2 regions of the Arthrobacter sp. 01T414 genome follow, and region 1 is predicted to be linked to the other one. Evidence: riboswitches for the same ligand, from Rfam matches in the RefSeq annotation. Region 1 holds a riboswitch; the other holds the start of a gene.

What was found. Region 1 has a riboswitch for cyclic di-AMP ahead of AC1DK9_RS13950 (NlpC/P60 family protein). Riboswitches for the same ligand answer to the same signal wherever they lie in the genome.
Region 2: it holds a riboswitch for cyclic di-AMP, as region 1 does, so the genes downstream of both, AC1DK9_RS10505 (aggregation-promoting factor C-terminal-like domain-containing protein) here and AC1DK9_RS13950 (NlpC/P60 family protein) in region 1, are expected to answer to the same signal.

The regions. Positions count from the first base shown of each region.
Region 1 covers NZ_JBFTQK010000006.1:83,727-91,114, forward strand. Annotated here, with positions in the region: gene fdhD (formate dehydrogenase accessory sulfurtransferase FdhD) at 1-815, opposite strand, end outside; gene AC1DK9_RS13930 (molybdopterin-binding protein) at 900-2,366, opposite strand; gene AC1DK9_RS13935 (DUF6457 domain-containing protein) at 2,363-2,650, opposite strand; gene mobA (molybdenum cofactor guanylyltransferase) at 2,634-3,371, opposite strand; gene AC1DK9_RS13945 (HNH endonuclease) at 3,433-3,933, opposite strand; gene AC1DK9_RS13950 (NlpC/P60 family protein) at 4,167-4,925, opposite strand; cyclic di-AMP (ydaO/yuaA leader) riboswitch at 5,189-5,347, opposite strand; gene AC1DK9_RS13955 (M23 family metallopeptidase) at 5,494-6,312, opposite strand; cyclic di-AMP (ydaO/yuaA leader) riboswitch at 6,317-6,558, opposite strand; gene AC1DK9_RS13960 (iron-dependent transcriptional repressor DtxR) at 6,680-7,372, opposite strand.
Region 2 covers NZ_JBFTQK010000004.1:92,041-99,428, reverse strand. Annotated here, with positions in the region: gene AC1DK9_RS10530 (DNA glycosylase AlkZ-like family protein) at 1-839, shown strand, start outside; gene AC1DK9_RS10525 (nucleoside deaminase) at 862-1,365, opposite strand; gene AC1DK9_RS10520 (phosphatase PAP2 family protein) at 1,464-2,291, shown strand; gene upp (uracil phosphoribosyltransferase) at 2,304-2,939, shown strand; gene AC1DK9_RS10510 (VOC family protein) at 3,020-3,397, shown strand; gene AC1DK9_RS10505 (aggregation-promoting factor C-terminal-like domain-containing protein) at 3,509-4,228, opposite strand; cyclic di-AMP (ydaO/yuaA leader) riboswitch at 4,227-4,412, opposite strand; gene AC1DK9_RS10500 (HAMP domain-containing sensor histidine kinase) at 4,632-6,113, opposite strand; gene AC1DK9_RS10495 (response regulator transcription factor) at 6,210-6,950, opposite strand.

The DNA of each region.
Region 1 (7,388 bases):
GTGGTGCCGCGGCTAAAACCGGCGAGCGTCATTCCGCTGGCTTCCGCGAGTTCCACGGCCAGGCTGGAGGGCGCGCTGACAGCGGCCAGCACCGGGATCCCGGCCAGCGAGGCCTTCTGCACCAGCTCGAAGGACGCACGGCCCGAAACCTGGAGCACGGTCCCGCGCAGGGGCAGCAGGCCTTCCCGCAGCGCCCAGCCCACCACCTTGTCCACCGCGTTGTGCCGGCCTACGTCCTCCCGCAGGCAGAGCAGTTCAGCCGAGCCGTCGTCGGAAAGCCGGAAAAGTCCTGCTGCGTGCACACCGCCGGTGACATCGAAAACGGCCTGGGCTCCGCGGAGCCGGTCCGGCAGCGAAGCCAGCGTCTCCACCGGAACGGTCAGCGGGTCCGCCACGGGGCTGAAGTGGGAGGACTTGCGCACGGCGTCGATCGAGTCGGTTCCGCAGATCCCGCAGGAGCTGGAGGTGAAGAAGTTGCGTCCTGTGTCCGGCCGGACGACGTCGGGGCGCAGCTGGGCCTCAACGACGTTGAAGGTCTGGACCCCGTCCTCGTCCTCGCCGGCGCAGAAGCGCAGTGAGACGAGCTGCTCCGCCGTCCAGATGACCCCTTCCGAGACCAGGAATCCGGCGACGAGGTCGAAGTCGTTGCCGGGGGTCCGCATCGTGACGGAGAAGGACAGATTACCCAGCCGGATCTCGAGCGGTTCCTCGACCGCCAGCACGTCTTCCCGGTGCCGGACCGGGAACTCCAAGGCCTGCGCCGAGCCGTCCAGAACAAATTTGTGCACCTTGCGGCGCTGTGTCACGCGGCCCATCGGATACTCCTCATAAACATTGCGTTCGGATCCTGCCGCGTGGCGCGACGGGTCCCTGAATCCATCATGGCCCCGGTTCGCGGGTCAGCCAAGCAGCCCGCTCCAGTCAACCGGACCGTCCGCAGCCGGCTTCCTGGCGGCGCGCTTGGCGGCCGGTTTTGCGGCGGTCTTGGCGGCGGCCGGTTCCGGCAGGGCAGCTCCCCACGGCAAGGCGAACGCCGGCACCGGCTCCCCCAGCTGCACGCCGTGCGGCGGCACCACCAGGATGCCGTCGGCCGCCGCCAGACCGCGCATCATGCCCGGGCCGGTGTGCTGGGCCGGCGATGCCATGCCGTACACCATGCGGAACGGCATCAGCCGGGTGCGGCCGGGGTCGGGCTCGATCATGGTCCCGCACGGCACCTCGGTCACCGGAGGCGCCGTCCTGTGGCCCAGCGCTGCCAGCAGCGGGGCGCCGATCGTGGACAGCGCCATCATGGCCGCGAGCGGGTTGCCGGGCAACCCGATGACGAAGCGCCCGTCCGGCAGTTCTGCCAGGACCGCGGGGTGGCCTGGCCGCATCGCGATGCCGTCGATCAGCAACCTGCCGCCCAATTCCGCGACCGTCCGCCGCAGGTGGTCGGTGCCGGAACGTCCTGTGCCGCCGGTGGTGATGACGACGTCGGCCGGCAGCGTGTCCTCGGACTGTTCCGCGCCGTCCCCAAAGCCGGAGAGGGGGTCGTTGCCGGCCTCCGGCGCCTCGGTGTCCTCGAGTGCGGCGAGCCAGTCGGCGTCGCTGTCCCCGATCTTGGTCTCTCCCGCACAAATCCCGCCGAGCATTTCCACGACGGCGGCAAGTTGCGGGCCGAAGGTGTCCCGCACCTCTCCCGGCGCGGGTACACCGGTGCTGACGACTTCGGCGCCGGTGAACACCAGCCGGACGACGGCCTTGCCGAGGACCGGCAGGGCGTCGTGCCCGGCGAGGGCGGCCAGGGCGAGGTGTGCCGGGTTGAGCACGGCGCCCGCCTGGATCAGAAGTTCGCCGGCGGCCGCCTCCTCAGCGGCCTTGCGGATGTGGTCGCCATTGCGGGGTTCGCCGGGTTTGGCGCCGCCGCCGAGTTTGAGGACCGGAAGCCCGTCCTCGTCCGGGGCGATGACGCCGCTCTCGCTGCGGAGCACGGTCTTGGCACCCGGCGGAATCAGGCCGCCGGTGACAATCGGACTCGCCTGGTGCGGGGCCAACCGCTGGCCCGGTTCGGCGAGGATCCAGGGCCCGCTGCCGCTGACCGCCCAGCCGTCCATCGCGGAGGACGCGTAGTGCGGCATGTCGTGCAGGGCCGTCACATCCTCGGCCAGGGTCCTCCCCAGGGCGTGGCGCAGCGGCACAGGCGCTGAGGGGATGGGCGCGGCGCAGTCGAAGGCCAGTTGCCGGGCTTCCTGCCAACTGTGCGCCAGATGCCGGTGCGGTGCCTCCGGGGCATCGCTCGCATTGGTTCCGGCGTCGGTTTCGGCGTCCGCGGCTTCGGTTTCGGCGTCGGCGCCAGGGCTGCCGTGAGGGGGTTCCGGGGTCATGCCCCGGAGGCCTCGGCTGCGGCGTAGTCCTTGGCGAGTTTCCGGGCGACGCCCATGGCGGCCTGCATCGAGACATCGTCCGGCGCCTGCCCGGTTCCGGACGCCAGGCCGGCTGCAAAGCCGGCGATGAAAGTGGTCAGCGGCGCGGCGGGGCGGACGACCGAATGGGCCGCCACACCGGCCAGGCCCAGCACCTCGTTGATGTCGATCTCGACATCTTCGAGCTCAAGGGCCTGGAGCAGCGCACGGCACCAGTCTTCAAGCGTTTCATCCTGGCTCTTCACCGTTTGCCTCCAAAGTTAGGTTGGGCTGCAGCGCCCCGGACGGTCCCTGGCCGGGAGTCGACGCCCCCAAAGCGGCGGCGTCGTCCCAAGTATCCACGTCATCCGTGGAGCCGGGCGGAGCCGGAACCTCCCGCAGCTCAAGACTAGCAAGGAGGGAGAACACCGAGCCGCCCTCAAGCGCGTTCCGCCGGGCCGCGTCGGCGACGGCGCGTTCTAGCGCGGCCGTGCCATATAGCCCCACGAGTGGCTGCGTTCGGCCTTCCGCCGAGACGGCGACGACCCCGTCCCTGGGACCGGCCTCGTCACTGCCCGGCGCTCCGGCGGGCAAGTCGGCGGGGAAGTCGGCGGGCAAGTCGGCCGCGACGTCGAGCAGGGCGCGGACGGCGGCGGCGGCGCGGGGCATGTCGCAGGCCAGCACGAGGGTCAGTGGTGCCGGGCGCCCGGCACCGGGATCGCCCCTGTCTGCCGCGGCAGACAATGCGGAGAGGCCGGCCGCAATCGCGGCGGCGGGGCCGGCGAAGGGCGGTTCCTCCCGGCAGGCCAGCACGTCCGACGGAAGGCTACCGGCGGCGGGGCCGACGACGACTATCCGGCGGGCGCCCCGGGCAGCCTGCAGCGACCGCTCGAGCAGGGTGGCGCCGTCGACCGCCAGCAGGGCCTTGGGCACGCCGCCCAGCCTGGTCGACCGGCCTCCGGCGAGAACAATAGCGTCGAATTCCACCAACCCAGCCTAGCCCTACCGTCACCGGGTAGAGCCGGCCCGCGGCGTCGGCGGCCCTTTGTCAGTGCGCCTTTTCGGGGAGCAGGAACGGGTCCCAGGCGGGCGTCGGCTTTTCCAGTTCCTTGATCTGCCAGATCGTGCCCTTGGGTGGGCCCGGAACGAAGCCGAGCTTCCAGCCCATTTCGGCGGGGGTATGGTCCCCCTTGGCGTTGTTGCAGCGCAGGCAGGCTGCCACCAGGTTCTCCCACGAATCCGCGCCGCCCCGAGACTTGGGGTGGACATGGTCGATGGTGTGCGCCGCCTTGCCGCAGTACGCGCAGCGGTGGTTGTCCCGGCGCAGGACTCCCCTGCGGCTGACTGCCGTCAAGGTGTTGTAACGCGGCCTGATGTACCGGTTCAGCAGGATCACGGTTGGCCGGCCTAGGATATCCTGCGGTCCCACCACGGGATCGTCCCCTTCGGCCACCACGCTGGCCTTTCCGGTCAGTACAAGCACCAGCGCCCGGCGGAAGGTAACTACCGCCAGCGGTTCATATCCAGCATTCAGAACGAGAGTGCGCATCCGCATACCTCTTCACGGCCGCACCCGCCAGGGGCACGAGGGCCGGCTGCCCTGTGCATGGTCGGGCTATGGATCGACACCACAAGAGTAAACACCGGAGGCCCGGATTGCCGAATTTTTCTTTGACGGGACTCTCGGCTCGCGATGCGGTTGCCGGCTACGCATGACAAAGGACCCCTGCCGCAGGGGCAGGGGTCCTTCGCAAAGCTTCAGGCGTTAGAGGCGCCTAAGTCCTAGCCGCCGACGCGGATGAAGACCGGGCCGGAGCCGACGTTGACGCTGTACAGCGCGGTGGTGCCGCCGTTCCAGCCGCCGTGGACGGCCATGCCGTTGCCGACGTAGACGGCGATGTGGGCCATGCCCATGCCACCGTTCTGATAGTAGGCGAGGTCACCCGGCTGAGCCTCTGCGGCACTCACGGTGCGTCCCAGGGACAGGTAACCTGCCGGCCAGCCGTGGTAGTGGATGCCCACTGCGGCCAGGGCGTTGGTGGCCAGCATGGTGCAGTCCTGGGAGACACCGATCTGAGCGTAAGCAGCAGCAGCGATGGAGGCGCCCATGCCGCTGACGGCGGCGGGAGCCTTGGTGGCCAGCGATGCGGTGACCGCGGTGCCGGTGCCGGTGCCGGTAGCGGCGGTGCCGGCTTCCTGGACGTTGACGACGGGCTGGGCAGCCTCGGCGACCGGGGCAGGTGCGGTCTTTACAGCAGGCTTCTCGTAGGAGATCGCGATGCTGGAGGCCGCGGAGATCGTGGCCGGCGCGTTGGACTGTACTTCCATGGCCGAAGCGGAAGCCGATTCACGCTGAACGTTGGTGTCGGCAGCGTTGGCTGCGATACCGCTGGTCAGGACCAGGCCGGAGGCAGCAGCGATAACCGCGGCCTGGCGACCCATGCCACCGGCGTTGTCGCCGACGGCCTTAGCAATGACAGCCAGCGAGTTGGTCTTGGTGACCTCCGCGCGGTGGCGTGCAATGGTTGCACGAGTAGTCATCTAGTTCTCTCTTTCGTGATCCTTGGGTCCGCGCTGCATGCAGGCGGGACTGAGGACGCTCCGGCATCTTGGGGGTACGCCGGATCGCCCCGAAACGGGTTTCTTAGCGAAGGGTGTACTGCGAAGACGCGCCAAAAGCGGGAACTGCGTTGTGTGAACCAGTCCGGGCGCCGGCAAGGGCAAGGCGGAGCATGGAGTTCAGCGGGCTCAACTGAGCCTCGCCAGCGCGAGAACGCGCAGCATTGTGGCGTGAAGACACGAAAGTAGCCTCTCCCAATGCCTACGAGGTGAGCTGTCGGATTCGGATGGGAGTCACCCGGCCGCGCTGCTTCCTGGGAAGCTTTGCGACTTAACCCCTAGGTCTTCTTGCGAAGACCAAAATTGGTTCCCCCGCCCCTGCCAGACGATGTCATGCGAACGGACCTTGAGCGGTGGCAGAGTTAGGCAATCCACTCAAGAGCGCCAACTTCGGAGAAGTTGGCGTGCTTCATACGGTACAACAGTTGGGACTCAATGTCACATTCAGATCACGGCGTGTCACAGAAATGCGAGCTGTCCCTCGGCTTGGCTAAAGCCAGCCGAGCGGGTCAACAACTTCTCCATTGACCATCACCTCGAAGTGGAGGTGGCAACCGGTGGAGGCGCCGGTGGTCCCGCTCATCGCCACCACATCACCACGGGAGACCTGCTGGCCCACGTGGACATCGGACGACGACAAGTGGTTATACGTGGTCTCCAGGCCGTTGCCATGGTCGATCACGACCCGGTTGCCGCCCCCATAGGGGTGCCAGCCGGAGAAAGTTACGGTGCCGCTCGCAGCGGCATGCACGGGGGTGCCGCACTGGGCTGCGTAATCCTGCCCGCGGTGGAATTCCCCGAGGGCTCCCGTGATGGGACTGACCCGGTAGCCGAAAGGCGAGGCAGTGACCATGACGTCCAAGGGAGCCCCAAGGCTGCCCGCGGATGCCGCCCGGGTGATGCTGCCGACGGACTGGGCGCTCAGCAGCTGCTTGAGCTTGCTGTCCGGGTCACCCTTCGTGGTGACGGCCGTGCGGTTGAAATTGATTTCGGCAGCCGGGGCTTTGACCTCGGGCTGCGCCGCCGCGGAAACGGAACCGGACCGGGCGGGGTCTGAGGCCATTACCGGGCCGGTGGCAGGGACCGTCACTGTGAGGACCAGACCCGTGGCAGCCAAGGCTATGCCGGCCTTCTGCCCGACGCCGCTGACGGCGGCGAAGTCTGTCACCTGACGGAGCGGGCTGCGCCGGCCGCGGCGCTCATCGCGGCGCGCGTCACGCGGGCGCTCGTCAAGGAAGACGGCGGCCGGGCGCGGCTCCGGAGCGGGACCGGTCGCACGACGGCGGCCCCTGACGGTCTGGGTGGTCAAGAAGGGTTCCTCTCTGGATAGCCTGCGAAGTTAGCTGTCGGATTCGGGTCAGAGAGATCAAAGACCCGGTCCGCCGGTGCAGGCATCCAGGCACAGGGGCATCCAAGGATGCTCCCGATTGAGTTTGCCTGCCGCTAGCGGACTTCACCCCAAGGCTGCTGAATTAGGCAGCCGGTTGTGGTTCCCCCGCCTCTGCCAGAAGGTGAATCGCCTACTGATCCGCTGGCAGAGCTCGGCTTCGGATCAGATAACGCTTTAGTATCAGTGCTAGTCATCAACTATAGGGGATTAAGGCAGACGGTGATAATTCCGTGATCTCCCTTGTGGACAACTCCCCGGCTATTTCGGGGCAAGATGCGACGCCAGGTTACCCGAGGGTAACGAAGACGTGCGCGGCAACCTCGGGCGGCAGTTCGAGTGCCCCTTCAATGTCCGGCACCCGGACCGAAATGTACTCGCCCACGCGCTCCAGCGACACCCTGGCGCCGGGGCGGATTCCGCCCTCGTCCAGCTGGAGCAGCAGCTCCGGCTCAACCTGGATCGGCTCGGCCAAGCGGTTGACGGTGATCCGGGAATCCGCGCCGTACCCGGCCATCGCCTCCAGCAGGTTGACCACCCCGCCGCGTTCCGGCGTCGGGAGTCCGCCCAGTTCGGCGAGTCCGGGGATCGGGTTCCCGTAGGGGGAAACGGTCGGATGGTCCAGCATTTCGAAGATGCGGCGCTCGACCCGTTCGCTCATCACATGCTCCCAGCGGCACGCTTCCTCGTGGACGTAGGCCCAATCCAGTCCGATCACGTCGGCGAGCAGCCGCTCGGCCAGGCGGTGCTTGCGCATGACTTCGATGGCACGCTTGCGGCCCGTGTCGGTCAGTTCGAGGTGCCGGTCCCCGGAAACAACCACGAGGCCGTCCCGTTCCATCCGCCCGACGGTCTGGGAGACGGTGGGGCCGGAGTGGCGGAGGCGTTCGGCAATTCGGGCGCGGAGGGCGACGATGTTCTCTTCTTCAAGTTCCAGGATGGTCCGAAGATACATCTCAGTGGTATCGATCAGATCCGTCATTCAGCTCAGCTCCTCG
Region 2 (7,388 bases), on a different contig from region 1:
TGCTGCACACCCTCACCGAAGCCGGCGTCCCGCTCGACCCGCGGCAGCTCAAGGACGAACTTGGCGATTCGGTGCGCAACCTCGGCGAGGAGGGCAAGAAGAAGGGCGCCGCCACCACGCTCCCCACCGCGCTCGGCATCCTGCAGGCGGACGGCCGGATCCGCCGCGTCCCCGCCAACGGCCGCCTCGACCAGCAGCGTTACGCCTACGAGCCATGGGGACTGCGGCCGAGCACGCTCAGCGACGAGGACATCCGCGCGGAGCTGATCCGCCGCTACCTCGGCTGGACCGGAGGGGCCAGCTTCAAACAATCCCAGTGGTTCAGCAGCTTCACGGTGGCGCAGAGCAAGGCAGCGTTCGCCGCCGTCGGCGCCGTCGAGGTTCCCACCGCCGCCGGGGGAGACCCGCTCTGGATGCTGCCCGACGACGTCGAACGCCTCGCCGCCTTCGAGGAACCGGCCGAAGAACAAATCCAGCTGCTCGCCGGAACGGACTCGCTGGTGCTGCTGCGCCGGAACGCGGGGGAGCTGCTGGCCGCGGAGGATCAGGACAAAAGGGCGCTGGGCTCGCTCGCGCTGCAGGCCGACCTGCCGGACCATCCGATTCTTGACCGCGGCCGGATCATCGGGCTCTGGCAGTACGACCCGGGCCGGGAGCGGATCGCCGCCTGGGGGTTCACCGCCCCCACGCCAGCGGTAACCCGCCGGATTGCCGAGGTGGAGGCCTGGATCAAGGAAGACCTGGGCGACTTCCGGGCCTTCAGCCTGGACTCGCCGGCGTCGCGGCAGAAGCGCATTGACGCGCTGCTGGCGTCAACGACCGCCACCGCCGAGCGGTAGTCAGTCCTCGGATCCGGCTGGGTCAGGTGCCGCGGTGTCCGGCGAAGAAATCGCGCAGCAACGCGCCGCATTCCTGCTCCCGGACGCCTGCGTAGACTTCCACCCAATGGTTGAGCCGGCGCTCGCGGAGGATATCGAAAACGGACCCGGCCGCCCCGGCCTTCTCATCCCAGGCGCCAAAGACCACCCGTGGAATCCGGGCCAGCACCACGGCACCGGCGCACATGGCGCACGGTTCCAGCGTCACCACCAGCGTGCAGTCCTCGAGCCGCCAGCCGTCGCCGGCCACGCCGTCGTCCGCGCTGCGTGCGCGCAGTTTGGCCGCGGCCTCCCGGATCGCCACCATTTCGGCGTGCGCCGTCGGGTCCCCGAGTGCCTCCCGCTCGTTTCGCCCGGTGCCGAGCACGGCGCCGTCCGGGCCGATCACGACGGCGCCGATCGGCACGTCCGCGGTGGCCAGCGCCCGGCGAGCCTCGGCGAGGGCCAGGCCCATCCATTCCGCATGGCGGGGCTCGGGGGTAGTCATGGCTCAATGATAGTTTCGACACTAAGCAAGCTGTGCACCCCTGCGGTGCACCGGGAAGTCGGGAGACGGCATTGAGCACGAAGACTGAGAGCTGGCTGATGCGGCGCTGGGGCAGGTGGGTGGTCCCGTACGCCGCACTGTGGGTCACCATGCTGATCGGCGGCATCGTCGTGGTCGCCTTGGCGCTCACCAGCGCGGAGGTCTATGACAATGTGGTCGACGACGCCGGCCTGGCGAACCTGGACAAGCCCACGCTTTCGTTCATGCAACAGCTGCGCAACCCGGGCCTGGACGCCTTCGTTACCGGGTTCACCAACATCGGCGGCGGCATCGGCATGCCGATCCTGGCCAGCATCCTCACGGCCACGCTGATCTGGGTCTCCCGGACCTGGCGGCCGCTGATCCTGATCGGCGGCGCCGCCGCGGTTTCCATTACCGCCACCTCGCTGGGCAAGAAGCTGATCGGCCGGGCCCGCCCCGACTTCGCGGACGCGGTGCCGCCCTACGAGACGTCGCCGTCGTTCCCCAGTGGCCACACCCTGAACTCAACTGTTGTGATCGGCCTGGTGGTTTACCTGGCCTGCCTGCAGGTGAAACGCACGCTTGCCCGCGTGGGTTTCATCACGGCGGGTGTGATCTTCGTCTTTGCGATGGGCATGAGCCGGGTGTTCCTGGGCCACCACTGGATGACCGACGTGATCTTCGGCTGGGCCCTGGGACTGGGCTGGGTGGGGATCGTGATTCTGGCCCACCGGCTGTTCCATGTGCTGCGGCACCGCGAACATACCGGCCCCGCCCCCACCTTCGATAACGAAGCGCACCTGCGCGACCGTGCCCCCGACAACATCGCGGACGTCGCCGCAGCCGACGCCGCCGCCGACGCCGATCAGAGTGGCTCTGCGGGGAGGTCCTCGACGTCCGGGTGATAGTTTTGACCCATGCGCACTCTCGTTGTGGACCACCCGCTGGTCGCCCATAAGCTCACCGTTCTGCGGGACAAGAACACCCCGTCCCCGGTCTTCCGCCAGCTCACCGAGGAGCTCGTCACGCTCCTGGCCTATGAGGCAACCCGCGACGTCCGCACCGAGCCGGTCACCATCGAGACCCCGGTCAGCACCACCATCGGCACGGCGTTCACCAAGCCCACCCCGCTGGTGGTCCCGATCCTCCGCGCCGGACTCGGCATGCTCGAAGGCATGACCAAGCTGGTCCCCACCGCCGAGGTCGGCTTCCTGGGCATGGCCCGGGACGAAGAAACCCTGGACATCATCACCTACGCCGAGCGCCTGCCCGAGGACCTCACGGACCGGCAGATCTTCGTCCTGGACCCGATGCTCGCCACCGGCGGAACCCTGCGCGAGGCGATCAAGTTCCTCTTCAAACGCGGCGCCTCGGACGTCACCTGCATCTGCCTGCTGGCCGCGCCGGAGGGCCTGGCCAAGCTGGAGGAAGAGCTCTCGGACGCGAACGTGACCATCGTGCTCGCCTCGATCGACGAGAAGCTCAACGAGAAGTCCTACATTGTGCCCGGCCTGGGCGACGCCGGCGACCGCCTGTACGGTATCGCGGGCTAAGCGACCGACTAGCCAGGCGACTGCCTCGGCGCCACCAGCCAAGGGTTCCGGCGGGACCTTTCCGGGACTAGCCTGTGGCCATGGACTGGAAACTTGAACTCATCTTCGTGCCCGTGTCTGATGTGGACCGGGCCAAGGACTTCTACGTGAACAAGGTGGGCTTCAACGCCGACTACGACGAGCGGCCCTCGGAGGGCATCCGGTTTGTCCAGCTGACGCCGCCGGGCTCCGGGTGCTCGATAGCGATCGGGGAGGGGCTCAACGAAGCCCCGCCCGGCACCGCGCCCAGCCTCCAGCTCGTGGTCGGCGACATCAAAGCCGCGCACAAGCAGCTCAAGGACAACGGCGTGGACGTCAGCGACATCGACGTCCAGGACTGGGGCCAGTTCGTCTACTTCGCCGACCCGGACGGCAATAAATGGGGTGTGCAGTACATCCCCGGCCGCCCGAACGGGTAGCCGCTCCGCCCCGCCGTCGTCTCCCTGCGGTGCAGCCCATGAAAAGGGCCCCGGATCCACTGGATCCGGGGCCTTCCTCATGCGGGCCTCAAGGCCCGTGGCTACGGCTGTTTAGTACCAGTTGTTCGCGTAGTGGAAGTTCAGGGCGCCACACGGAGAACCGTAGCGGTCCTTCACGTACTGCAGGCCCCAGTTGATCTGGGTCCGGTAGTTGGTCCGGTAGTCGGCGCCGGCGCTGGCCATTTTCTCGGCGGGCAGTGACTGGACCACACCGTAGGCGCCGCTGCTGGCGTTGGTGGCGGTGGTCTTCCAGTCGGACTCCCGGGTCCACAGCTTCATCAGGCACTGCATCTCGCTGGGAGCCCAGCCATGGGCGGGCAGCTGGGACGCGGCGTAGGCCTGCGCACCGGCGGGATCGTCGATCGCGACCGGCTTTGCGGGTGCCGCCGGGGTGGCGCGGGTCGGCTTAGGGGCCGGGGCAGCCGGGGCCTTGGCGGGCTTGATCTTGGAGGCCTGGGCCTCGACGCTCATCGGGGCGGACGACGCGGGCGCAATGCTGCCGACGCGCTCAAAGTCTAGGGTCTGCAGGGACGCGGCAGTGTCCTTGGCAGCTTCGGCGGTGTGGGCGGCAGAGCCGGACGCCTGGCCCGCGGCGCCTGCACCCAGCAGGACGGCGAACGCGGTGGCCACGACGGCGGCGCGCTTGCCATTGGTGCGGGCCCTCGACGAGGACACGGCCGAAGGGCGCTTTGCCGGCTCGGCACGGTGGCGTGCGGTGTCGGACGTGCGTTTAGCGCCCTCTGGGCGCGTGGGTTCCTTGATTTCAGTCATGTTCGCCTCTCAACGCCTACGGAGTTAGCTGTCGGGTTCGGATGCGAAATCCGGCCGCACGGAATCTCGACGTGTCGGCTTCACCCCTAGGGTGCATGGATGCAGAATGCCCGGGAACACTGGGTTCCCCGTCTCTGCCTGGTCCATGGGAATCCGGGAGCGGCAGAGTTTGGCGTCAGCCCGGATACGCGGCCAGATCGATGGCCGCACCCTAAAACGGTACCGGACTTTCACTCGGAAGTCACATTTAGGTAACGGCGGCCCGCCGCTGCGGTGTGGCGTCTTGCCTATTGGGCCGGGTGTTGGCGGCCCGTTTCGACGGTTCCCTGCCCGCACGACGCCGGTGAGCAGCGAGCGGGCAGGGAACCGTCGAAACGGGCAGGCAGGCTGCTACGTCAGGCGGCTACTCCACCGGGGACGCCGCGGGCAGCCGCACGGCGAACTCCGTCCGCCCCGGCCTGGACGTGACTTCGACCGTTCCGCCGTGGGCCTCGACAATCGATTGCACAATGGACAGGCCCAGGCCGCTGGTGCCTTCCGACGCCGCGGCCGCGGTCGCGACGGCTGAAGTGGCCGCCGACCCTGGGGCGGGACGGGCCGCTCGGCCGGCAGCGCCACCTGCGGACCGGTTGGTGCGGGCTGCGTCCGCCCGGGAGAAGCGGGCGAACACCCGGCCGAGGAATTCGGGGGCGATGCCGCCGCCGTTGTCCGTCACTGTGACCACGGCGCTGCCGTCCGCCGAGCGCCTCACGCCCGTGATCACGGTGGTTCCGGGGTCCGTGTGCTTGCGGGCATTGGACAGCAGGTTGGCGAGGACCTGGTGAAGCTGGGTTGCGTCCCCGCGCACCACCACGGGCTCGTCCGGGAGCTCCAGCTGCCAGGTGCGGTCCGGTGCCATGACTTTCTCGTCGCTGACGGTCTCGACGGCCAGCTGGGTGAGGTCGACGTCGATGAGTTTGAGCGGTTGCCCCTCGTCCAGGCGCGCCAGCAGCAGTAGGTCCTCCACCAGGGTGGTCATCCGTTCGGACTGGCTCTGGACGCGGGCCAGGGACTTCTCGCCGTCGGGCGTGAAGTGTTCGGTCATCCGCATCAGCTCCGTGTAGCCGCGGATGGCGGTGAGCGGGGTGCGGAGCTCATGCGAGGCGTCTGCGACGAACTGGCGCACCTTCATTTCGCTCTCCTGCCGCGCCTCGAGGGCGTTGGAGACGTTGTCCAGCATCTGGTTCAGCGCGTGGCCCACGCTGCCCACCTCCGTTCCCGGATGGGCCGCCGACGCCGGGACGCGCACCCCCAGCGCTACCTCACCGGCGTCCAAGGGGAGCCGGGAGACCTTGGTGGCAACCTCGGAGAGCTGCTCCAGCGGTTTCATGGTCCGTCGGATCAGGGCGGTGCCGGCGAGCCCGATCAGCACGAGGCCGCCCGCCGAGACGATGCCCAGGGTCCAGACGAGGGACGCCAGGGTGTTTTGTTTTTCTTCCAGCGGGAGGCCGGTGACAATGATGTCGCCGTACGGGGCGCGCACGGCGGTGAGCCGGTAGGCGCCGGCCGAGAGCGTCCGTTCCACCGGCACGCCGTCCGGGCGAAGCGCCAGCAGGGCGGCGTCGTCGGCGGCGGAAAGGCTCTGGCGGGTGGCGTCGTCGGCCAGGAAGCCGGGGTCGCTGACGGCGCCGTTGGAGATGCGGGCAGTGAGCGTTCCGATGCCCTGACCCCGGGCTTCGAGCAGGTCGGGGCGCCGGCCGGAGTCGTCGGTGGAGGGCCTGCCGAATTCGCTCGCACGGTGCGAGGCCTGGGCCAGCTGGGTGTCGAGCTGCCGGGTGAGGACCACATCCATGGAGACGTAGCTGAAAACTCCCACCGCACCGCAGATGGCGACGAGCAGCGCCATGGCGAGCAGGACCAGCCGTGTGCGTAGGTGCCAGGTGGAAGGGTTGCGCCAGTCGGGACCGGGGACTGGGGCCCCACGTGAGGGGGTGGGCACGGATCAGTCCGCCGGTTTCAGGACGTAACCGGCGCCGCGCACCGTGTGGATCATCGGAGCGCGGTTGGCGTCGATCTTCTTGCGCAGGTAGGAAATGTAGAGTTCCACGATGTTCGCCTGGCCGCCAAAGTCGTAGTCCCAGACCCGGTCCAGGATCTGGGCCTTGCTGATGACCCGCTTGGGGTTTTCCATCAGGTAGCGCAGCAGCTCGAACTGCGTAGCGGTCAGGTGCAGCTCCTCGCCGGCGCGGGTGACGTCGCGGGTATCGACATTGAGCACCAGGTCACCCACTACAAGCTCGGCGGTATCCATGGCGGCCACCCCGGAGCGCTGGACCAGCCGGTGCAACCGCAGCAGCACCTCTTCCATGCTGAACGGCTTCGTCACGTAATCATCGCCCCCGGCCGCCAGGCCGGTAATGCGGTCCTGGACGGCGTCTTTGGCCGTGAGGAACAGCGCGGGAACCTCTGGCGCAAACGCGCGGATCCGGCTGAGCAGCTCAACGCCGTCGAACCCGGGGAGCATCACATCCAGCACCAGGACGTCGGGGCGGAACTCCTTGGCGAGCTTGACCGCTTCGGGGCCATCGGCCGCCACTGCCACGGACCAGCCGGCCATCCGCAGCCCCATGCTCATGAGCTCGGAGAGGCTGGGCTCATCGTCCACCACCAGTGCGCGGATGGGAGAGCCGTCCGGATGCGTGAGCTGGGGAAGGTTGTTGGTCATGGAGTGCGAAGTGGCCATGGGACGACTCTCCGATCTGCCGTTGGGCCGAGGCTTTGGGGACCCTGTGCGGCACCTGTGAATCCCAGACTACCGAGCTGTACGCTGCCCCGGAGGTGCAAACGCCACGAGTCGGCCTCGGCCCGGGGCCTGCCCAGTCCGTGGACTGGTTGTGATGGCGTGACTCTTTCGAGACGATTCCGCCAGTATTGCTTACCGTGAATATTTTCGGCCTAGAGGTGGCAGTAGCTGAAGAATCTTCGACAAACTGGGTTGCACGTACTCGCATGCAGTGAAACACACAATTATTCGTAGGCTTATCAAAATTGTGATTTGCGCTACAATCGACGTTTTCGTCTCACCATGCGGACTTTGGAGTCCATTGTTACTTGCTAGTTCTTATTGTTACGTTGCACACTTCAATTGTGAACAAGAACTCAACAGCACCTGCAGCCGCAG